4 regions of the Kitasatospora sp. NPDC050543 genome follow, and region 4 is predicted to be linked to each of the others. Evidence: riboswitches for the same ligand, from Rfam matches in the RefSeq annotation. Region 4 holds a riboswitch; each other region holds the start of a gene.
The links. Region 4 has a riboswitch for cobalamin ahead of ACIBH3_RS11810 (cobalamin biosynthesis protein). Riboswitches for the same ligand answer to the same signal wherever they lie in the genome.
Positions count from the first base shown of each region.

Region 1: it holds a riboswitch for cobalamin, as region 4 does, so the genes downstream of both, cobN (cobaltochelatase subunit CobN) here and ACIBH3_RS11810 (cobalamin biosynthesis protein) in region 4, are expected to answer to the same signal.
Region 2: it holds a riboswitch for cobalamin, as region 4 does, so the genes downstream of both, ACIBH3_RS00705 (ribonucleoside-diphosphate reductase subunit alpha) here and ACIBH3_RS11810 (cobalamin biosynthesis protein) in region 4, are expected to answer to the same signal.
Region 3: it holds a riboswitch for cobalamin, as region 4 does, so the genes downstream of both, ACIBH3_RS27050 (hypothetical protein) here and ACIBH3_RS11810 (cobalamin biosynthesis protein) in region 4, are expected to answer to the same signal.

Region 1 covers NZ_JBITGZ010000009.1:199,555-204,979, forward strand. Annotated here, with positions in the region: gene cobN (cobaltochelatase subunit CobN) at 1-3,152, opposite strand, end outside; cobalamin riboswitch at 3,362-3,484, opposite strand; gene cobG (precorrin-3B synthase) at 3,574-4,950, shown strand; gene ACIBH3_RS14480 (precorrin-8X methylmutase) at 4,947-5,425, shown strand, end outside.
Region 2 covers NZ_JBITGZ010000001.1:168,534-173,958, reverse strand. Annotated here, with positions in the region: gene ACIBH3_RS00705 (ribonucleoside-diphosphate reductase subunit alpha) at 1-2,292, opposite strand, end outside; cobalamin riboswitch at 2,461-2,602, opposite strand; gene ACIBH3_RS00700 (hypothetical protein) at 2,760-3,830, shown strand; gene ACIBH3_RS00695 (glycosyltransferase family 2 protein) at 4,174-5,425, shown strand, end outside.
Region 3 covers NZ_JBITGZ010000026.1:77,399-82,823, reverse strand. Annotated here, with positions in the region: gene ACIBH3_RS27070 (alpha/beta hydrolase) at 1-224, opposite strand, end outside; gene ACIBH3_RS27065 (flagellar hook-length control protein FliK) at 433-915, opposite strand; gene ACIBH3_RS27060 (hypothetical protein) at 1,027-1,446, opposite strand; partial or broken gene ACIBH3_RS27055 (hypothetical protein) at 1,459-1,566, opposite strand; gene ACIBH3_RS27050 (hypothetical protein) at 1,566-2,087, opposite strand; cobalamin riboswitch at 2,198-2,328, opposite strand; partial or broken gene ACIBH3_RS27045 (ECF transporter S component) at 2,424-3,251, opposite strand; gene ACIBH3_RS27040 (ABC transporter ATP-binding protein) at 3,248-4,873, opposite strand; gene ACIBH3_RS27035 (energy-coupling factor transporter transmembrane protein EcfT) at 4,870-5,425, opposite strand, start outside.
Region 4 covers NZ_JBITGZ010000007.1:233,732-239,156, forward strand. Annotated here, with positions in the region: gene ACIBH3_RS11805 (cobyric acid synthase) at 1-849, opposite strand, end outside; partial or broken gene ACIBH3_RS11810 (cobalamin biosynthesis protein) at 1,173-2,120, opposite strand; cobalamin riboswitch at 2,306-2,493, opposite strand; gene ACIBH3_RS11815 (helix-turn-helix domain-containing protein) at 2,917-3,606, shown strand; gene ACIBH3_RS11820 (prolyl oligopeptidase family serine peptidase) at 3,812-4,951, shown strand; gene ACIBH3_RS11825 (hypothetical protein) at 5,344-5,425, shown strand, end outside.

The DNA of each region.
Region 1 (5,425 bases), on a different contig from region 4:
TCCGAGTCCGCGATGTCGTGCTCGCGGGTGTCGGTGTTCTTCGCTGCCACGGTGATCCGCTTGTACGCCGTCTCCATCTCCTCGCGGGCCGGGCGGCCCCCGAGGTCGCGGCCGTAGGCGTAGCCGCCCCAGACGGTGTAGACCTCGGCCAGGTCGGCGTCGGTGCGCCAGTCCCGGCTGTCGATCAGCTGGAGCAGGCCGGCCCCGTACGTGCCCGGGCGGGAGCCGAACACCCGGACGGTGGCCTTGCGCTCGTCCCCGTGGACGGCCAGATCGGCCTGGACGTGGGCGCGGACGAAGTTCTCCTCCGCCGCCTCCTCCTGGCGGGCGGCCAGGCGCACCGCGTCGTCCAGCAGGTTGACCACGTGCGGGAAGGCATCGCGGAAGAAGCCGGAGATCCGCAGCGTCACGTCGATGCGCGGGCGCCCGAGTTCGGCGAGCGGGATCGGCTCCAGGCCGGTGACCCGGCGCGAGGCGTCGTCCCAGACGGGGCGCACGCCCAGCAGGGCGAAGGCCTCGGCGATGTCGTCGCCGGCGGTGCGCATCGCGCTGGTGCCCCAGAGCGAGAGGCCGACCGACGGCGGGTACGCGCCGTCGTTGTCCGCCCGGTAGCGCTCGACGAGGGAGGCGGCCAGCGCCTGGCCGGTCTCCCAGGCGAGCCGGCTGGGCACCGCCTTGGGGTCGACGGAGTAGAAGTTGCGGCCGGTCGGCAGCACGTTGACCAGCCCGCGCAGCGGGGAGCCGGACGGGCCGGCCTTGACGAAGCCGCCGCCGAGTGCGTGCAGCACCGCGTCCAGTTCGTCGGTGGTGGCGGCGAGGCGCGGCACGACCTGGTGGGCCGCGAAGTCCAGCACCTCGCCGACGGCCTGCGGCAGCCCGGCGGCGACCTTCTCCACCGCCTCCGGTGCCCAGTCCTCGGCCTCCATCGCCTCGACCAGCTCGCGCGCCTTGGCCTCGGCCGTGTCGGTGGCGGCCAGCGTCGGGGCGGACTCGTCCAGGCCGAGTGCCTCACGCAGGCCGGGCAGCGCGGCGACGCCGCCCCAGATCTGGCGGGCGCGCAGGATGGCCAGCACGATGTTGACCCGGTCCACCCCGGCGGGGGCCTGGCCCAGGACGTGCAGACCGTCGCGGATCTGGGCGTCCTTCACCTCGCAGAGCCAGCCGTCGACGTGCAGCAGGAAGTCGTCGAAGCCGTCGTCCTCGGGGCGCTCGTCCAGGCCGAGGTCGTGGTCCAGGCGGGCGGCCTGGATCAGCGTCCAGATCTGGGCCCGGATCGCGGGCAGCTTGGCCGGGTCCATCGCGGCGATGTTGGAGTGCTCGTCCAGCAGCTGCTCCAGGCGTGCGATGTCGCCGTAGGAGTCGGCGCGCGCCATCGGCGGGACGAGGTGGTCGACCAGGGTGGCGTGGGCGCGGCGCTTGGCCTGGGTGCCCTCGCCGGGGTCGTTGACCAGGAACGGGTAGATCAGCGGGAGGTCGCCGAGGGCGGCGTCCGGGCCGCAGTCGGCGGACAGCGCGGCGGTCTTGCCGGGCAGCCACTCCAGGTTGCCGTGCTTGCCGAGGTGGACGACCGCGTCGGCGCCGAAGCCGCCGTCCTCCTGGTCGGCCGCGATCCAGCGGTAGGCGGCCAGGTAGTGGTGCGAGGGCGGCAGGTCGGGGTCGTGGTAGATCGCCACCGGGTTCTCGCCGAAGCCGCGCGGGGGCTGGATCAGCACCAGCAGGTTGCCGGCCCGCAGGGCGGCCAGCACGATGTCGCCGTCCGGGTTCCGGCTGCGGTCGACGTACAGCTCGCCGGGCGGCGGGCCCCAGTGCTGTTCGACCTCGCCGCGCAGGCCCTCGGGGAGGGTGGCGTACCAGCGGCGGTAGTCGGCGGCGGGGATCCGGACGGGGTTACGGGCGAGCTGGTCCTCCGTCAGCCAGTCCTGGTCGTAGCCCCCGGCCGCGATCAGGGCGTGGATCAGCGCGTCGCCCTCGTGGCTGTCGTCGCCCTCGGCCGGGGTCAGGCCGGGCAGCGCGGCCGGGCCGTCCACGGGCCCGATGTCCCAGCCCTCGGCGCGCAGCCGGGTGAGCAGCCGCACGGCGCTGGCGGGGGTGTCCAGGCCGACCGCGTTGCCGACCCGGGCGTGCTTGGTCGGGTAGGCGGACAGCACCAGCGCGAGCCGGCGCTCGGCCGGCGGGATGTGCCGCAGCCGGGCGTGCCGGACGGCGATGCCGGCGACCCGGGCGGCGCGCTCGGGGTCGGCGGCGTAGACGGTGAGGCCGTCCTCGTCCAGCTCCTTGAAGGAGAACGGGACGGTGATCAGGCGGCCGTCGAACTCGGGCACGGCGACCTGGGTGGCGGTGTCCAGCGGGGAGAGGCCGTCGTCGCTGGCCTCCCAGGCGGCGCGCGACCAGGTGAGGCAGAGTGCCTGGAGGATCGGGCGGTCCAGGGCGGCGAGCGCGCCCGCGTCCCAGGCCTCCTCGTCGCCGCCGGCCGAGGCGTCGGCCGGGCGGGTGCCGCCGGCGGCGAGCACCGTGGTGATGATCGCGTCGGCCTTGCCCAGCTCGGCGAGCAGCTCGGGCTCGGCGCCGCGCAGCGAGGAGCAGTACAGCGGGCGGGCGCGGGCGCCCTTGTCCTCGATGGCCCGGCAGAGCGTCTCGACGAAGGCGGTGTTGCCGCTCATGTGGTGGGCGCGGTAGTACAGCACCGCGATGACCGGGCCGTCGGCGTTCTCGGCGGGCGCGGTGCGCTCCAGCGGGCCCCACTCGGGGGCGGAGGCGGGGGCGGCGAACCCGTGGCCGGTGAGCAGCACGGTGTCCGAGAGGAAGGCGCCGAGCTCGGCCAGGTTGGCCGGGCCGCCGTGCGCGAGGTAGGCGTGCGCCTCGGCGGCGATGCCGGCCGGGACGGTGGAGAGCTCCATCAGCTGGGCGTCGGGGGCCTGTTCGCCGGTGAGCACGATGACCGGGCGGGGGCCGGCCAGCAGCGCGTCCAGGCCCTCCTGCCAGGCCCGGCGGCCGCCGAGCAGGCGGACCACCACGAGGTCGGTGCCCTCGGTGAGGGCGGGCAGGTCGTCGGCGGTGAGTCGGGCGGGGTTGCCCAGGCGGTAGCGCACCGGGCCCTCGCTGGCGCGGGCGCTGAGCAGGTCGGTGTCGGAGGTCGACAGGAGCAGGATCATGCGGCGGCCCTCCAGGCCTGGTGGGTGCCCCGGGCCGAAGGGCCTGCCGGGGTGTGGGCCTCGCTCGTCCGGGCGGTGGCCGCGGAGTGGTCGCGGGCAGGGGGGAAGAGCGGGCGGGCAGCGCCGGGCGGGGGCACGGGCATGCGGGAGCGCATAGGTCGAGCCTTCCTCGGGGTCCGCGCCCCGTGGGGGTCCCCCCGGCCGGAGACCGGGGGAGGGTGGAGGACGGCAGGAGTTCCTGGCTCCCACGGGCGAACCGTGGTCACAGTGGCGGGACCGCACCGGGTTTGCACCGGTTTCCTCCCCTTTGCGCCGTCTCTGGCGTGAGCGGGCCCGCGAGGGCTCGCCCGGGAGCATAGTAGGTGCTGAGGGTGATCTACGGGACAGAGCGTCCGGTCGGATCATCGGTATGCTCGCCGCCATGTCACCGACCTCCGACCCCGCAGCTCCCGGGCCCGTCGTGCCCGACCGGGCGCGCGAGGACGCCTGCCCGGGGGCCCTTCGTCTACATACCGCCGATGACGGTGCGCTCGCCCGAGTCCGGCTGCCGGGTGGTCTGCTGACGCTCGATCAGGTGGTCACGCTGGCCGAGGCCGCCGAGCTGCTCGGCGACGGGCACCTGGAGACCACCTCGCGCGGCAACGTCCAGCTGCGCGGCCTGCCCGAGGACTGCGGCCTCGAACTCGGCACCCGGCTGCGGGCCGCCGGGCTGCTGCCCTCCGACCGTCACGAGCGGGTGCGCAACATCGTCGCCTCCCCGCTGTCCGGCGTGGACGGCAACGGCCGTGCGGACACCCGTACTTGGACCCGCGAGCTGGACACGGCGCTCTGTGCGGCCGACTGGTCGCCCGGACTGTCGGGCCGCTTCCTGTTCGCGCTCGACGACGGACGCGGCGACGTGGCCGGCCTCGACGCCGATGTGACGTTGATCGCAACGGCCGGCGGCGGCGCCCTGCTGCGGCTCGGACGGTCCGCCACCGCGCTGCGGGTGCCGGCCGGCCGGGAGGTGGAGTACGCGCTGCGGGCGGCCGAGGCGTTCCTCGAACTGCTGCGGGCGAGCGGCGTGCGGGCCTGGCGGATCCGGGAGGCCGACCCGGACGGCGCGCTGCTGGGCGCGCGGCTCGGCCTGGCGGCTCAGCCGCTGCCCGCTGAGCCGACGGCCGCTGGGCCGCTGCCCGCGGGGCCGCGCGGTTCGCGGTCCGGTGCGGGTGCGCTGCCCCGGCTCGGCGTGATCGAGGGGCCGGACGGCCGCTACGGGCTCTCGGTAGGCCTGCGCTTCGGCCGGGTCTCCGCCGCGCAGTGGCGACTGCTGGCCGAGGCGGGCCGCGCGGCCGGGACGGCCGCGGGCGACGGTGAGGGTGAGCTCCGGGTGACGCCGTGGCGTGGTGTGGTGATCCCCGCCCTGACCGCCGGCGCCGCCCGCGACCGGGCCGCCCGGCTGTCGGCGGCCGGCCTCGGCCTGGATCCCGGCTCCCCCTGGACGCTGGCGATGGCCTGCACCGGAACCCCCGGCTGCGCCAAGTCGCTGGCCGACGTCCGGGGCGAGGCCGCCCGGGCCCTCGAAGCGGCGGCGGCGGGCGGGCCGTCCGCCGCCCGCCTGCTCCCCGTGCACTGGTCCGGCTGCGAACGGCGCTGCGGCCACCCCCTCGGCGAGTGGGTGGACGTACTTGCCACCGGGGACGGGTACGAGGTCTCCGTCAGGCGTCCCCCGTCCACCACCGGCTCCCCAGATTCCCCGCAACGAGTGACAACGCAACAGATGGCCGAGGCAGTGGCCGAGGCCCGGAGGACCACGTGATCGAGTACGAGAAGGACGGCGCGGCCATCTACCGCGAGTCCTTTGCCACCATCCGGGCCGAGGCCGACCTCGTGGGGCTGCCCGCCGACGTCTCGCAGGTCGCCGTCCGCATGATCCACGCCTGCGGCATGGTCGACCTGGTCGAGGACCTGCTCTGGTCGCCCGGCGTGGTGGCCTCCGCCCGCAGGGCGCTGCGCGACGGTGCGCCGATCCTCTGCGATGTGTCGATGGTCGCCAGCGGTGTGACCCGCAAGCGGCTGCCGGCCGACAACGAGGTGATCTGCACCCTCTCCGACCCGTCGGTGCCCGGGCTCGCCGAGCGGATGGGCAACACCCGCAGCGCCGCGGCCATGGAGCTGTGGCTGCCCAGGCTGGAGGGCGCGGTGGTCGCCGTGGGCAACGCGCCCACCTCGCTGTTCCGGCTGCTGGAGATGATCGAGGCGGGCGCGCCGCGCCCGGCGGCGGTGATCGGTGT
Region 2 (5,425 bases), on a different contig from region 4:
GGCGATCCGGGTGGCCGGGCGCGAACGCAGGTAGTAGGTGGTCTTCAGGCCGACCTTCCAGGCGTAGGCGTACATCGAGCTGAGCTTGCCGATGGTCGGCGCGGCCATGAAGAGGTTCAGCGACTGGCTCTGGTCGATGTACGGCTGCCGGGCGGCGGCCAGGTCGATCAGGGCACGCTGCGGCAGCTCCCACGCGGTGCGGTAGAGCGAGCGGACCTCGCCGGGCAGCCAGCCCAGCTCCTGGACGGAGCCGTTGGCCTCGCGCAGCGCGTCCCGGGTCTGCTGGTCCCAGACGCCCAGCTCCTTGAGCTCGCGCACCAGGTACGGGTTGACCTGGAGGAACTCGCCGGAGAGGGTCTCGCGCTTGAACAGGTTGGACACCTGCGGCTCGATGCACTCGTACACGCCGGCGATCGAGGCGATGGTCGCGGTCGGGGCGATGGCGAGCAGCAGCGAGTTGCGCAGGCCGGTCTCGGCGATCCGCGCGCGCAGCGCGTCCCAGCGCTCGGTCCACTGCGGGGCCGTCTCGAAGTGGTCGATGTGCAGCTGGCCGCGGGCGGCGCGGGTCTCCTCGTACGCCTCGTGGCGGCCCAGGCGCTCGGCCAGCTCGCTGGAGCGCTCGTAGGCGACCAGCATGATGCGCTCGGCGATCAGCGTGGAGAGCTGCTTGGCCTCGGCGGAGTCGAAGTCGATCCGCAGCTTGAAGAAGACGTCCTGGAGGCCCATCACGCCCAGGCCCACCGGGCGCCAGCGCGAGTTGGAGGCGCCGGCCTCGGGGGTCGGGTAGAAGTTGATGTCCACCACGCGGTCGAGGAAGGTGACGGCGGTGCGCACGGTGGCGTCCAGCCGGTCCCAGTCCATCGCGCCCAGCAGGTCGGCGGGGGTGGCGCCGGGGGCCACGTGGGCGCCCAGGTTCACCGAGCCGAGGTTGCAGACCGCGGTCTCGGAGTCGTCCGTGACCTCCAGGATCTCCGTGCAGAGGTTGGAGGAGTGGACGGTCCGGCCGGGGACGGCGGTCTGGTTGGCGGCGCGGTTGGAGGCGTCCTTGAAGGTCATCCAGCCGTTGCCGGTCTGCGCCAGGGTGCGCATCATCCGGGCGTACAGGGTCTGCGCGGGGATGGTGCGCACGGCCTTGCCCTCGGCCTCGGCCTTCAGGTACGCGGCGTCGAAGTCGGCGCCCCACAGGTCGACCAGCTCGGGCACGTCGGCGGGGGAGAACAGCGACCAGTCGGTGCCCGCGTTGACGCGGCGCATGAACTCGTCCGGGATCCAGTGCGCGAGGTTCAGGTTGTGGGTACGCCGCGCCTCCTCACCGGTGTTGTCGCGCAGCTCCAGGAACTCCTCGACGTCCGCGTGCCAGGTCTCCAGGTAGACGCAGGCCGCGCCCTTGCGCCGGCCGCCCTGGTTGACGGCGGCGACCGAGGAGTCCAGGGTGCGCAGGAACGGCACGATGCCGTTGGACTTGCCGTTGGTGCCGCGGATCAGCGAGCCGCGCGAGCGGATGCGCGAGTAGGACAGGCCGATGCCGCCGGCGTGCTTGGAGAGCCGGGCGATCTGCGCGTAGCGCGAGTAGATCGAGTCCAGGTTGTCCAGCGGGGAGTCCAGCAGGTAGCAGCTGGACATCTGCGGGTGCTTGGTGCCCGAGTTGAAGAGCGTCGGCGAGGACGGCAGGTAGGAGAGCGCGCTCATCAGCGCGTACAGCTCGGCCACCTCGCGCACCGACTGCTCGTTGTCGCCGACCGCCAGGCCGGCTGCGACGCGGAGCAGGAAGTGCTGCGGGGTCTCGATGACCTTGCGGGTGATCGGGTGGCGCAGCAGGTAGCGGGACTGCACGGTGCGCAGGCCGAAGTACTCGAAGCGGTCGTCGCCGCGCTGGTCGATCAGCGCGTCCAGGGCGTCGGCGTGCTTGGCGACGAACGCGGCGGTGGTGTCGCCGATCAGGCCCTCGGCGTGGCCGACCGCGATCGAGGCGGCGAAGGACACCGCGCCCTGGCCGATCGCCTCGTCCGAGATCTCCAGTGCGAGCAGGCGGGCGGCCAGCTTGGAGTACTGCGGGTCCTCGGCGATCATCGAGGCCGCGGCCTCCACGGCGAGTCCGCGCAGCTCGGCGAAGTCGGAGCCGGCGTGCCGGCCGCGCAGTGCGGCGGCGGCGACGTGGCCGGGGTCGACCTCGGGGAGGTCGACGCTGCGGTCGGTGAGCAGCCGGAGGAGCGCCGCACCGGGGTCGGGCCGGTCGGCGGGGGCGGTGCTGGTGCCCTGGTTGGGCAGGGCGACTGAGGCAGCGATGGTCAAGGCGCTCTCTCCTGGCGGCGATCGGGCGGCGGACGACTCAAGATCACCGGACCGGTGCGGGCAGGGGAGCACGGCGCGTACGCCGGGAGGCGTCGCGCAACGGTGTCATCCCCCGGCCCGCCCGCGAGGTCCGGAAGTGTTTCCGTGCTTCAAGGCCTCTGCGGGGAAGCCGTGTGGCACGCCGTCGGCAGGTATTCGGACTCGCGGGGACGGCATCGGCCCCCCGCACACCGCTGCGGGGCAGTCCCGGACTCCCACCGGGTTCCCCTGCGTTCGACAGCAGGAGTGAGCATACATCTAGTGGTGCCACCCCGATGTTGCACCCACATGTTGTGCAGCGTGGCGTGTCGGGGTGATAACCGGCGGTGTGGGGGCGCGGGCCCGGCGGCCCCGGCGGGTCCGGATTTGGGAACGGATTGGTTACCGGTTGGGCCGCTCCCGATGGGCATGCCATACGATCTCGCCTCATGAGCGAGGGAACGGGCGTACCGGCCGAGTGGACGCGTCAGCCCGCACAGCCGGTGCAGGGTCAGCAGCCGGGGGCGGCGGGGCCGCTGCCGCAGGGTCAGCCGCCGCAGGGGCAGCCTCCCGTACCCCAGGCGCCGCAGCCCGCCCCTCCGGTGGCCGGGCAGGGCGGTCAGCAGCCTGCGCCGCCGCCGGTCGGGGGCTTCGGGCCGCCGCCGGTGCCGTACGGGCAGACGGCGCCGGGGCAGCAGGTCCCGCCGCAGCAGCAGATCCCGCCGACGGTGCCGCAGCCCGTCCAGCCGCAGCCGCAGCAGTGGCAGCCGGGCCCGCCCGCGCCGGCGCTGGGCGAGCCGGACTGGGCCGCGCTGGCGGACCGGCACGAGAGCGAGTCCCGTAAGCGCCGCAAGCTCTGGATCGGCGCCACGGCGCTGGCTCTGGTGCTGGTCGGCGGCGGGGTGGCGGCCGGCCTGATGATGACCGACAAGGGCGACAAGGGCGGCGACACCAAGCCGACCACCGCGGCCAGCAGCCCGGGCACGCCGTCCGCCGACCCGGTGACGTTCATCTCGGACGCCGGCACCGACAAGGCGCCGGTCGACCCCGCGGTGCTCTTCGCGGACCAGACCCGCACCATCGACGGGAAGGTCTGGACCCGCAAGGGCACCGGCATCACCACGCCGTGCTCCAAGGCCACCACCGGCGGTCTGGGCAAGGCGATCAGCGACGAGGCCTGCCGCTCACTCGTCCGGGCGACGTACGTCTCGGGCGACAGCGCCGTCACCATCGGGATCGCCGTCTTCGACAACAAGGCGACCGCCGACGTGGCCCTCGCCAAGCACATCGGTGCCATCCAGGGCCTGCCCGGTCAGGGCGTGGGCCCGTTCTGCACCGAGTCCGGCTGTTCGGAGACGCACGGCTACGTCGGGCGGTACGGCTACTTCACGGTGGCCGGCACGCTCAAGCAGGGCGCGGGCCTGGCGGACCCGCTGGCGGCGGCGGCCGCGCCCGCGCTCTCCGACTACGCCAAGGACGCCCTGCTGTCGAGGGCGAAGGGCACCGGCGCCGGACACTGAGCCGGTGTCATCCGGGGTGGGCGGTGGCGGTCCTGCCGGGCCGTCGGCCCGCCCGGCCCCGGGCCTGCCCGGTCCGGCTTCCAGGCGCCTCAGCGCGCAAGTAAGCGTCCGATAAGATGGCCGACCCGGGGGCGGCTCTGGCTTGCCAGTTCACCCCTGAAGGCCGTGAACGACCCCATTCAGGAGGTGCCGCGCCGTGAGCGCTGCCACCAGTGCCACCGGCCGACGGCGCAGGGCGGCGGGGCGGCGGCGCAGCAACCCGGTCGAGGACACCCACACCCTGCTGCTGCCGGCTCCGCCCAACGCCCAGGAGAAGTACAGCTACACGATCCGCCGTCAGTGGATCCTGACCCTCTGCTCGGTCGTCAGCTTCGGATGCCTGGTCGTCAGTCAGATCCAGCTGTACCGCGCGTCCCCCTGGTTCTGGGCCTGCCTGCCGTTCCTGCTCTTCACCGTGATCTACTACCTCGTCTCACTTCGGGTGAACAGCTTCACGCCCAACTTCGACGTCAAGGCGCACCGCCGGCTCGTGCGGCAGTGGCAGCCCGGCCGCTACCCGACCGTGGACGTCTTCCTGCCCGTCTGCGGTGAGCCGATCGAGGTCCTGCACAACACCTGGACGCATGTGCGCAGGCTGACCGAGCACTATCCGGGCCTGGTCATGCCGTACGTCCTGGACGACGCGGCCTCTCCCGAGGTCGAAGCGATGGCCGGGGACTTCGGCTTTCGCTACGGCGTACGGGAGAACCGCGGGTGGTTCAAGAAGGCCGGCAATCTTCACTACGGATTCAGCCGCTCCGACGGTTCATACATCCTGATCCTGGACGCAGACTTCGCACCACGCCACGACCTGCTGGACGAGGTACTGCCGTACCTGGAGCAGGACCCGAAGCTGGGCATCGTGCAGTCCCCGCAGTTCTTCCGGGTGCTGGACTCGCAGAACTGGATCGAGCGTGGCGCGGGCGCCATCCAGGAGCTGTTCTACCGCTCGGTCCAGGTCGCCCGGCAGCGCAACGACGGGGCGATCTGTGTCGGCAGCTGCGCGGTCTACCGGCGCGCGGCGCTGGAGGAGAACGGCGGCACCACGCTGATCGCGCACTCCGAGGACGTGCACACCGGCTTCGACCTGCGCTCGCTCGGCTGGAACCTGCAGTACGTGCCGGTCGCGCTCTCCACGGGTGTCTGCCCGGACACCGCCGCGGCCTTCCAGAACCAGCAGTACCGCTGGTGCATGGGCTCGATGTCGCTGCTGACCAGCAAGAAGTTCTGGCAGGCGAAGCTGCCGTTCGTGACCAGGCTCTGCTACGTCTCCGGCTTCCTCTACTACGTCCACACCGCGCTGATGACCTTCGCGCTGCCGGTGCTGCCGATCATGCTGCTGCTGGCCGAGCCGGACCTGCTCCAGGTCAAGCACCTCGTCCTGGTGGTGCCCAGCATCCTCTACGCGACCGTCATCTTCCCGCTCTGGCACCGGGCGCCGTACCGCCTGGAGGCGTGGGCCGGGCGGATGATGTACGGCTGGGCGCACTTCTTCGCCGTCTGGGACCTGCTGCGAGGCAGGCAGCAGACCTGGCAGCCGACCGGGTCGAGCAGCG
Region 3 (5,425 bases), on a different contig from region 4:
AGCGCGTAGAAGGAGTACCCGAGGCCGACGAAGTGGTCGGCGAGGTGGGTCTGGAAGAAGTAGTCCACGTAGCCGTGCACATAGAGCACGGCGCGCCTGGGCCCACCGGTGTCGGGGGCGAGCCTGCGGACCAGGGTCGCGCTGACGGCGCCCTCCTCGTCGGCGGCGAGCGGCAGTTCGGCGGCCTCGTAGGGGGCGCCCAGGATGTCTGTTCGGAACTCCACGGCCCGACTGTACTGGCTGGTACGCCCCTTCGCCGCCGCACCACGGACGGTGACGATGTGACGTCAGCGATAGTCGCGGCGGGCGGGGCCGTGGGGTGCCCGTCCGGGCCCCGCACGCGCTGCTCGCGTGCGGGGCCCGGACGGACGGCTCGGGTCACCGGGCCGCTCGGGTCGGCGGGCGGCTCGGGTCAGCGGGCGGGCACGCCGGTCAGGGGGCGGTGATGCCCGGCTGGGCGCCCGCGCCGAAGGCCCAGCCCTCGACATCGCCCGGGGCGGGGTCGTGGCTGCCCGCCCCGAAGGTGCTGTAGGACCAGGCGCCACCGTGCGCGGCGTGCCAGTACGACCAGTAGGCGGTGGCCGGGGCGCCGTTGCACGGGTTGGGCAGGGCGTTGATCCGGCACACCATGCCGGGGAAGCGCGGGTGGAAGGCGTAGCCGAAGCCGGCGCCGGTGAGGGCCGCGAGGCCGGTGGCGGGGTCGCCGGGGGCGCAGCCGGTCTGGATGCCACCGCCGAGGGCGGTGAAGTCGACGACGACGGTGACGCCGGAGGTGCCGGTGCAGGCGGCGGCCTGGGCGGCGGGCGCCGTGGTGACGGCGGTGCCGAGCAGACCGGCGGTCAGGGCGGCAGCGGCGGCGGCCGAGCCGAGGGTGCGGCGCAGCGGGCGGCGCGTCGGGGTGCGGGTGTCTCTCACGGGTGGGCCTTTCGGTGAGGTCGCTCGGGCGCGGGGCTGCGCAGGGGTCGGGCAGGCGGCGCGGGTGGTACGGGTAGTACGGGTAGTACGGGTAGTACGGCTGCCGGGTGGTCAGCTGCCGTTGGGGCAGGCGAGGGCCGGGGCGGCGGGGCGGGAACCGTGGGCGGTCAGCTCGGCGAGGCCCGTGCCGGCCAGGCCGAGCACCGCCTGGGTGGTGGCCCGGGGCGCGGTGGCCGCGTTGAAGCCGGTGCCGTCGTACGCGACCGCGCCGCGGTCGGCGGGCGCGGCGGCGCAGCCGAGCTGGAGCTTGGTGAGGTAGCTCCAGGCCTTGAGGCCCGCGCCGAGGCGCCCGGCGGAGAGCAGGGCCTGCGCGGCGAGCCCGGTGCTGTTGGCGTTGGCGGTGGCGGCCCCGGTGGCCGCGAAGCCGCCGTCGGCGCCCTGGTGGGCCGTCAGCCAGCCGAGGCCGGCCTGGGCCTTGGCCTGACGGCCGGTGGCGGCCAGCGCCTGGGCGGCGAGGGCGGTGGCGTCCACGTCGGAGGTGCAGGTCGGCTGGCCGAAGGAGAGCGGGTAGCCGCCGTCGGGGCACTGGCTGGCGGCGAGGAAGTCGGCGGCCTCGGCGGGGGCGCCGCCCGGGGTGCGGTCGAGGGCTATCAGGGCGAGGGACTGGCCGAAGGAGTTGCTGTAGTCGCCCCACTGGGAGCGGTCGGAGAAGCGTCCGCCGGTGCTCTGCAGGGAGCGCAGCCGGGCGGGGAGGTCGACCCCGCCGAAGGTGGTCGGGTCGCTGCCGCGGACCTCGGCGGCGAGCAGGAGCTTGGCCGTGGCGCCGGCGTACGCCTCGGTGGTGCCGTCGCCGAGGTAGCCGGTGAGGACTCCGGCTTGGCGAGCCAGGTGGTGGCCTTGGTGGCGTACTGGTCGCCGGTGCGGGAGGCGGCGAGGGCCAGCACGGCGTCGACGGTGAGGCCCTGGTCGGGGTAGGTCACACCGTTGAAGGTGGCCTCGAAGTGCTCGCCGTCGACGAGCTGGCGGGCGAGCCAGCCGGCGGCCGCGGCGTCGGGGCGGTGGGTGGTGGCGTCGGCGCCTGCGGGCGCGGCCTGCGCGGTGGCGGCGGGCAGCAGCGCGGTCAGGGCCAGGGCGGCGGCGAGCAGGGTGGTGGTCCGGTGACGGACGGGCATGGTGGGCCTCTCCGGGCCCGTGGCACAGCGCGCCCGGGCTGCCCCTGGCGGCCGGCAGCGCCGTGGGGAGATGCCCGGGGGCTCCGACCCGCGGACCGCGACGGGATTGGGGGAACCGCTACTCCGGCGATGGGCATTCGGGCTCGCCGCCGACCTGGGTCGGTGGTCCTACCGTTGCGGGTCAGCGCCGGATTTGGACCGGACTTCCCCCATTGTCGGATTCGTCATCATTTGTGACGCTTCATCATCCCGTTCGACCGGCGGACCGTCAAGTCCCTTGCCGTGGGCGGGAACCGGTACCACCGCGGGCTCGGGGGACGCCGTCCGCAGGATGCGGATCGGCGCTCCGAAGGCGGCCCGGTCCATGGCCCGGCGCAGGGCCTGGAGCAGCCTGGGGCCGGCCAGCAGGACGAGCGAGGCGTTGAGCACACCGCGCGGGAGGTCCCAGCCGAGCGAGGTGGTGGCGTAGAAGGCCGCGTACCGGTGCAGGTTGCCGAGCGGCCCGGCCTGCGGGTCGTAGGCGACCGCCGAGGCCGGGTCGATGCTGAGCGGCCAGAACCACAGGTTCATCACGATCCCGTAGCCGAAGCCCGCCACGACCGCGTAGCCGGCGAGCATCGCGACCTCCCGGCGCCCGCTCACCCGCCGGGGCAGCAGGCCCGCGCCCAGGCCCACCCAGGAGGCGGTGAGCATCTGGAACGGCAGCCAGGGGCCGATGCCGGAGGTGAGCAGCGCGGAGGCGAACATGGCGGTGCTGCCGAGCGCGAAGCCGAACGCCGGGCCCATCACCCGCCCGCCCAGGATGAAGATGACGAACATCGGCTCCAGCCCGGCGGTGCCCGCGCCCAGCGGGCGCAGCGCCGCGCCCACGGCGGCCAGTACGCCGAGCAGGGCGACGGCCTTGGCGTCGGCGGCGCCGTCCAGCAGTGCGGTGAGGACCACCGCGAGGACCAGCACGGTGAGGGCGGCGAACAGCCAGGGCGCGTCGCCCTCGTGTGCCACCTTGGAGTCACGGTCGGCCAGGAAGGGCCAGCCGAAGCCCGCGATGCCGACCAGGGTGGCGAGCAGCAGCGCGAGGACCGAGCGCGGGCCGAGCCGGGGAAGGTCCGGGGTACTGGCCGCCAGGTGCAGCCGGTGCGCGGGGTGGTCGGTCGGGGCGCTCATGTGCGCTCTCCCTCCAGGCCGGGCAGTACGGCGCGGACCTCGTCGACGGTGAGCAGCTCCGCGGGGGCCAGGATCTTGGCGGTCTGCGGTGCGAAGGCGGGTGAGGCGGCCAGCGCCGGGGCGGTGTCCTCATCGGTGACCAGCTCGCCGTCGGCGAGCACGGCCACCCGGTCGGCGGCCGCGGCGGCGAGTTCCACGTCGTGGGTGACGAGCAGCACGGCGTGGCCCTGCGCCGCGAGGTCGCGCAGCAGCCGGGTCGTCCGGCGCTTGGCCGGGTAGTCCAGCCCCCGGGTCGGCTCGTCGAGCAGCAGCAGACCGGGGCGACGGGCCAGCAGCACGGCCAGCGCCAGGGCGAGGCGCTGCCCGCTGGACAGGGCCCGGGGGTGGGCCGCCGGGTCGATGCCCGGTACGAGGCGCTCCAGCAGGGCCGCGGTGGTGCCCCGGGTGGCGCCGGCCTCGCGGTCGGCGGCGGAGCACTCGTGGTCGACCCGGTCGGCGAGCAGCAGGTCGCCCGGGTCGGCGGGCACCATGCCCACCAGGGTGGCGGCCTGACGGCGCCGCAGCTCGGCGGGCTCCAGTCCGCCGACGCTGACGGTGCCGCCGCTCGGGCGGTGCAGTCCGGCCAGGCAGGCCAGCAGGGTCGACTTGCCCGCGCCGTTGCGCCCCATCAGGGCGGTGATCCGGCCGGCGTGCAGGGTCAGGTCCACGCCGCGCAGCGCGGGCACCGGGCCGTGGTGCGCGACCAGGCCCCGCACCACCGCAACCGGCTCCCCGGCGGGGGCGGCCGGCCGGCGGACGGGGGCGGCGGCACGCAGCGGGTGACCGGCGGCGCGGCGGCGGGCATCGCGGACACTGAGTGCGACGGGCTGCCAGCCGAGCAACCGGGAGAGCTCCACGACGGGCGGAGCCACCGGCGCATCGGCCAGGACGTCGGCGGGCGCGCCGTAGCGCACCGGCCGCCCGCAGCCCGGGACCAGCAGCGCGCTGTCGGCGTACTGGGCGATCCGCTCCAGCCGGTGTTCGGCGAGCAGCACCGTGGTGCCGAGGTCGTGCACCAGCCGGGTGAGCGCGGCGAGCACCTCCTCGGCGGCCGGCGGGTCGAGCGCACTGGTGGGCTCGTCCAGCACCAGCAGGCTCGGCTGGGCGGCGAACGCGGCCGCGAGCGCGACGCGTTGCTGCTGCCCGGCGGAGAGCGCGGTGAGCGGGCGCGAGCGCAACTCGGCGAGCCCGAGCAGGTCGAGGGTCTCCTCGACCCGGCGGCGCATCACCTCGGGCCGGAACGCCAGGCACTCCAGGCCGTAGGCGATCTCCTCCTCGACGGTGTCCGCGACGAAGGCGTCGGCCGGGCGCTGCGGCACCACGCCGACGGCGTCGGCGAGCTCGCGCGGCGGATGGTCGGCGGTGTCCCGCCCGGCGGAGCGGACCCGGCCGTACAGGGTGCCGCCGGTGGAGTGCGGCACCGCGCCGTTGACGGTGCGCAGCAGGGTGGACTTGCCGCTGCCGGTGGCGCCGAGCACCAGGCACAACTCGCCCTCGGGCACGGCGAGATCGATATCGGCGAGGACGGGGGCGGTGGCCCGCGGGTAGCTGAACGAGACCTGCTCCCAGTGGACGGCGTTCACGGCTGCTTCCTCGCTGGGGTCGGCTGGTGGTCGCTCTCGTCGGGCGGCGGCGGGGTGAGGTGGGCGGGCAGGAGGGCGAGCACGATGCCGGCCACCGCGAGCGGCGGCAGGCCCGGGAGCTGAAGGCTCCACGGGTCGGGTGTCAGGCCCGCGTCCGGTCCGCCGAGCGTCCCGGTGAGGAGGAAGCAGGCCGCAGCGGCGATGCCGCTCAGCGCGGTGAGCCACTCGGGGGCCACGAACGGGTCGGGCCGGTAGCGGGTACGGCGTACCGCGCTGCCGCCCAGGCGCATCCCGGCCACGCAGCCGACCAGGCCGAGTACCAGCAGCACCGGGCCGGCGCCGCCGGTGGTCACCGTGCCGAGCCGGCCGGCCGGGATGGTGGTGGAGGAGTCGAGCAGCCCGTACAGGCCGACCACGACGGCCGTCAGACCGCCGAGCAGCAGCAGGTGCACGGCGGCGCGGCGGCGGGCGGGCACGGCCTCGCGGCGCCCGTAGCCCCGTGCGTCCAGGGCGGCGGCGGTGACCAGCGAGCGGTCCAGGGCCTCCTCCAGG
Region 4 (5,425 bases):
CACCCCGGGCTCCTGCGCCAGCGCGTCCACGTCGGTGAAGTTGGACAGCCGGGGCAGCCGCACCACGGCGACCCGCAGCACGTCCGCGCCGTACGGGCCTCGGGTGTCCTCGCGGTCCACCACGGTGGAGAGGTCGAGCGAGTCCTCGGCGTCCAGCCAGAGCCCCGCCAGCATCGGCAGGGTGCCGAGGACGGGCCGGCCGGTCAGCCCGTGCAGCATGTCCAGGCCGGGCGCGAGCAGCCGGGCGTCGCCCCGGAACTTGTTGACGAACCAGCCGGCCACATGCCGCTGGTCCTGCGGCGACAGCAGCGCCAGCGTTCCGTACATCGCGGCGAAGACCCCGCCGCGGTCGATGTCGCCGACCACGACCACCGGCAGCCCGGCGGCGACGGCCAGGCCCATGTTGGCGATGTCGCGATCCCGCAGATTGATCTCGGCAGGCGAGCCGGCGCCCTCGCAGACCACCACGTCGTACCGGCCGCGCAGATCGGCCAGGCACTCCAGCGCCCGCTCCAGCAGGACGGGCTTGCGCTCGCGGTAGTCCAGCGCGCCGACCTCGGCGACCGCGCGGCCCAGCAGCACCACCTGGCTCCGGCCGTTCGCCCCCGGCTTGAGCAGGACCGGGTTCATCGCGGCCTCGGGCTCGACCCGGGCGGCCTGTGCCTGCATCGCCTGGGCGCGGCCGATCTCGGCGCCGTCGGCGGTGACGAAGGAGTTGAGCGACATGTTCTGCGCCTTGAACGGCGCGACACTGACACCCTGCCGGGCCAGCCACCGGCAGATCCCGGCGGTCACCACGCTCTTCCCGGCGTCCGAGGTGGTCCCGGCGACCAGCAGCGCCCCGCTCATACGTCTCCCTCATTCGCTGCGGCCCGGGCGGCCCGGGCCAGTACGGCCACGGCCAGGGTGGTCATGGCCAGGGCGGCCACGGCCAGGGGCCTCGTACCCGGGTGTCCGGTCGGTGATACCGCGTTGCCCGCGGCGCGGCCGGCGGTGGCGCGGCGCGGGGCCGGTGCGGCGGTGTGCGCGGTGCCCGCCGAGCCGGCTGATGCGCCCGTGCTCCGGCGGGGCGCGGCGTGCGCGCCCGGCTGAGCGGGTGCTCCGGCCGCTGCTGCCGCTGGTGCCACCGCTGCCGTCGCTTCCCTCGCTCCCGTCGGCGGTACGCCGAGCGTTCGCGCCGAGGCGGCGGCCAGGCGCAGCGTGCCGTGCCCGGCGACGCTGACGGCCAGGGCCAGCAGGCCGACCCGGCGGGAGAGCAGGCAGGCCCGTTCGATGTCGTCCACCGTCACCGGGCGCAGCTCGGCGCCGAGCACGGGCCGGTGCTCGACCCGCTCGCCGTAGCGCAGGGTGCCGCCCAGACGCACGCCCAGCGCGCCGGCGAAGGCCGCCTCGGCCTGGCCCGCGTTGGGGCTGGGGTGGGCGGAGCCGTCGCGGTGCCAGACCCGCCAGGCGGTGCCGGGCTCCGGCGCGGCACACACCGTCAACAGCGCGGTGAGCCGGGCGCCGGGCCAGCCGGCCACGTCGTCCAGCCGCGCGGAGGCCCAGCCGAAGCGCCGGTAGCGCGCCGAGCGGTGCCCGACCATGGCGTCCAGGGTGTTGACGGCCCGGAACGCCAGCAGCCCGGGCGTACCCGCGAACGCGCCCCAGACCAGGGCGTTCACCACCGCGTCGGCGGTGTTCTCGGCCACCGACTCCACCACCGCGCGGGCGATCTGCTGCTCGTCCAGCGCGCTCGGGTCCCGCCCGCACAGGTGCGGCAGCCGCTCGCGGGCCGCGGTGAGGTCACCGGCTGTCAGGGCCCGCCCGATGGTGCGGGCCTCGCGGGTGAGCGAGGTGCCGCCGAGCACCGTCCAGGTCGCGGCGGCGGCGAGTGCGGCCCGGCCGGCGGCGCCGCGTCCGAGCGTCCGCTCGGCGGCCACCGCGCCGGCGGCGACGGCACCGACGCAGACCGCCGTGTACGCCGCCCCGGCCGCGCGTGCGTCACGCCAGAGGAGCTTCTCCAGCCGCCCGGCCGCGTTGCCGAAGGCGGCCACCGGGTGACCGCGCCGGGGGTCGGCGAAGCGGGCGTCGGCGAGGTGGCCGGCGACGACGCCCAGGGCGAAGGCGGCCCCGCGGGTCAGCCGGCGCACGGCGGAACGGGGACGGCTGCGGGAACGGCCGGGGGTACGCAGGCGAGGCCGATGAGGACGGGGACAGCGGGGACAGCGGGGACGGCGGGGCGGCCGGCGTGGGCGTACGGCGGTGGCCGGTGGGCGGCCCGGGCAGCCTGCATGGCGTGCGTGTCCTCACTCAGGGTCCGCGCCCTGGATCGACGTCACGGGGGCTAGAGTCTCCTGGCTTCCGGGTTCTGACGCACTCTCGGGCCTTCCAGCTGTACGCCGTGGCCGTGCTTCGAGCGTGCTCCCCGGTGACAGTGGCGGGACCGCGCCGGATTCGCACCGGCTTCCTCTACATGCCTCCGTATGGCTGAAGGATCCCATCACGCGGTTCGAGGGGGAGTCAACCAAGGTCACGGAGGGGTTGGTCACACGTCACCCGGGCGTGCACCCGGGCTCGCGTGCCCGGGCTCGCGTGCCCGGGCTCGCGTGCCCGGGCACGCGCGCCGGCCGCCGCGGCCGGCCGCGCGTGGCGCGGACCGCAGGCCCGCGGGGTGGGCGGCCGGTGCCGGAATCGGTTGATCATCCAAGCCTGACGGACCGGCAGGTACGCAGGTCGGGCATGAGCTACTCGCGTAGCTTGTGCTCGGCGCCGGAAACCGTCGCTACCTCCGAGTAGAACAACCGTCGCGCCATCGGGATTCATGGGATCGCACAATCGCCCAGTGAGGCCCCCTGCTGCGCTTCGTGCGTTCGGCGCCTGGGGACACGCCTGCCGGGGCCCGTACGGTCGTGTCCCATGCGACGCAGACAGCCTCCCGTGACACCGGTGCCCTTCTCGCCCGCGGCGGCCAGGGCGCACCGCGCCGGGCTGGGCCTGACCCCCCAGCAGGTGGCGGAGGGCATGGCCGCGCACGGGGTCCGACTGCTGCCGTCCCACGTCCTCGGTTGGGAGAGCGGCGAGGTCCGGCCCTCGGAGGAGGAGTTCGTCGCCCTCGCCCGCGCGCTGTGGTGCCCCGCCGTGCAGCTGATGGGCGCCCGGCCCGCCAGCCTGCGCGACTTCCGGGTGGCCCGCGAGCTCAGCCAGGAGCAGGCCGCCCGCCGGATCGGCGTCTCGGACCGCACCTACGAGCAGGCCGAGAGCTCCGGCAGGTGGACCGGCGACGAGGAGCAGACGTACTCCCTCGCCCAGGCCCTGGGGCTGACCCTGCGGGACCTGCTCACGGTGACGGGGCGCCGGGAGGAGCTGGACCAGCGGCTCCGGCAGTGCATCGACGGACGCTGGCAGGCGCAGGCCAGGGCGATAGGACGGATCGTCCCCGTCCCCCGGGAGGCACTGTCGAAGGTGCTGACGGTGATTCAGGGCGAGTACCAGCTCTCCTCCCACTGGGGCGCGGGCAGCTGGGGCTCCTCCTCCCTGGCCCGGGTGGAGCCGGCCCAGCCGACCCAGCCGATCACGGAGCGCTTCTGGGAGCTCCTGGCCCGCGAGGACACCGGCATCCCCGTCTGATCCGCCCGCCTCTCCCTGCCTGCCCCCGAACCCCCGCCGCCTCGGCCCGCTTCCCGCGCCCCCAACCTCCCGTCCCCGCCTCCCGTCCCGCGCCCCCACGTCCGGCGCCGTGCCCCGGACGGCCCCGCACCGGTGGCCCCGCGCCCCGCGGAGAAGTGGACTGGGAAGCACCGGCCAGTCCGCGATCAGCAGAGCGGGGAGCGATATGCGTTGGGGAACCGCAGCCGTCGTGGCGGCTGCCGTCGTCGGCACCGGCATCGCCGTGCTGGCGCTGGGGCGCAAGGTGTCCGACCGGGTGGTCCTTCCGGGAGTCACCGCCCGCCGCCGCCGCGCGGGGGATCCGTCGGGTCCGGCCCTGGTGCTGTCCGTGGCCGCCGACCGTGTCACCTTCACCCCGACCACGGCGACGCTGCGCCCGGGCCGCTATGCCGTCGAGTGGGGTGCGGACGGCCACGCCGTCGTCGGCGACGTCGTGCACCGCGACGAGAACGGCGTCACCCGCCGGCTGGAGCGCGCCGACCACGGCGACCGCGGCGTCCTGGAGCCCGGCATCGAGGTCCGGCTCACCCCTCGCGTCCTCCTCGGCGACCCGGCCACCGCGCTCGGCCTCGAGTACACCGAGACCGCCGCCTACGGCGAGCTCGGCCCGATGCCCGCCTGGTACGTGCCGGGCATGCGCGGCACCTGGGTGCTGCTGGTGCACGGTCCCGGCACCGACCGGCAGCAGACCCTCCCCGTGCTCCCGTTGCTGAACCGGCTCGGGCTCCCCACTCTCTCCCTCACCTATCGGGGCGACGAGGGCGCGCCGGCCGCCCCCGGTGGGATCGGCAGGTTCGGCGACACCGAGTGGCGTGACGTCGAGGCCGCCGTCCGGCTGGCGACGGACTCCGGGGCGGGCAAGGTCGTCCTGTACGGATGGTCGCTGGGCGCCACGATGGCCCTCCAGACGGTCGCCCGCTCCTCCTTCGCCGACTCCGTCAGCGGTCTGATCGTCGACTCGCCGGTGCTGGACTGGCCCGCCACCGTCCGCCGCGACGCCACCGGTGCGGGCATCAGCGCCCCGCTCGCCGAACTGGGCGCCCTCGCCGCCGAAGGCCGTACCGGTGTCGACCTGGCCGGCTTCGCCCGGCTCGCCGACGGCAGCGACCTGCACGTGCCGACGCTGCTGCTGCACAGCCCGGACGATCCCGTCGCCCCCTGGCGGGCCGCCGAGCGGCTGGCGGCCCGCCGGCACGACCTGGTGAGCATCCAGGCCGTCCCGGACGCGGACCACGCGGCTCTCTGGAACGCCTACCCCGGCCGGTACGAGGAGGCGCTGCGCCGCTGGCTCACCCCGCTCCTCTGAGTCGCGGTCCGAACCGCCACAGCCCGTCCCCGTCCCCGTCCCCGTCCCCGTCCCTGTCCCTGTCCCTGTCCCTGTCCCTGTCCCCGTCTCCCTCCCTGTCGCCGTCTCCGTCCAGCCGGCCGCCTCAGGGGCGCGCCGTCGCCGCGTCCCGGCTGCGTCCGGCCGTGTCCGAGTCGGCTATGGGTCGGCTACCCGTCGCGTACGAGTCGTCTCCCGGCCGCATCGGGGACTTCCACCCGGCCCCGGAGTGGCGTGCCCGCGTCACTCCGTGCACGTCATAGTGCCGGTTTGGCCTCTGTTGCCCGATCTTGTGGCCCCGGCGGCGCCCGCTCCCCGCTGACTCGCGGAACTCGATGTGACAGAAGGCCGGTACACGGGGAAGACTGCACGGCGTGACGTCTCGGAACCCGCGCGACCGTGATGCCCCGCCCCCGCCGACGATCGGTACCGGCGCGACGGTGACCCGTCTGCCCG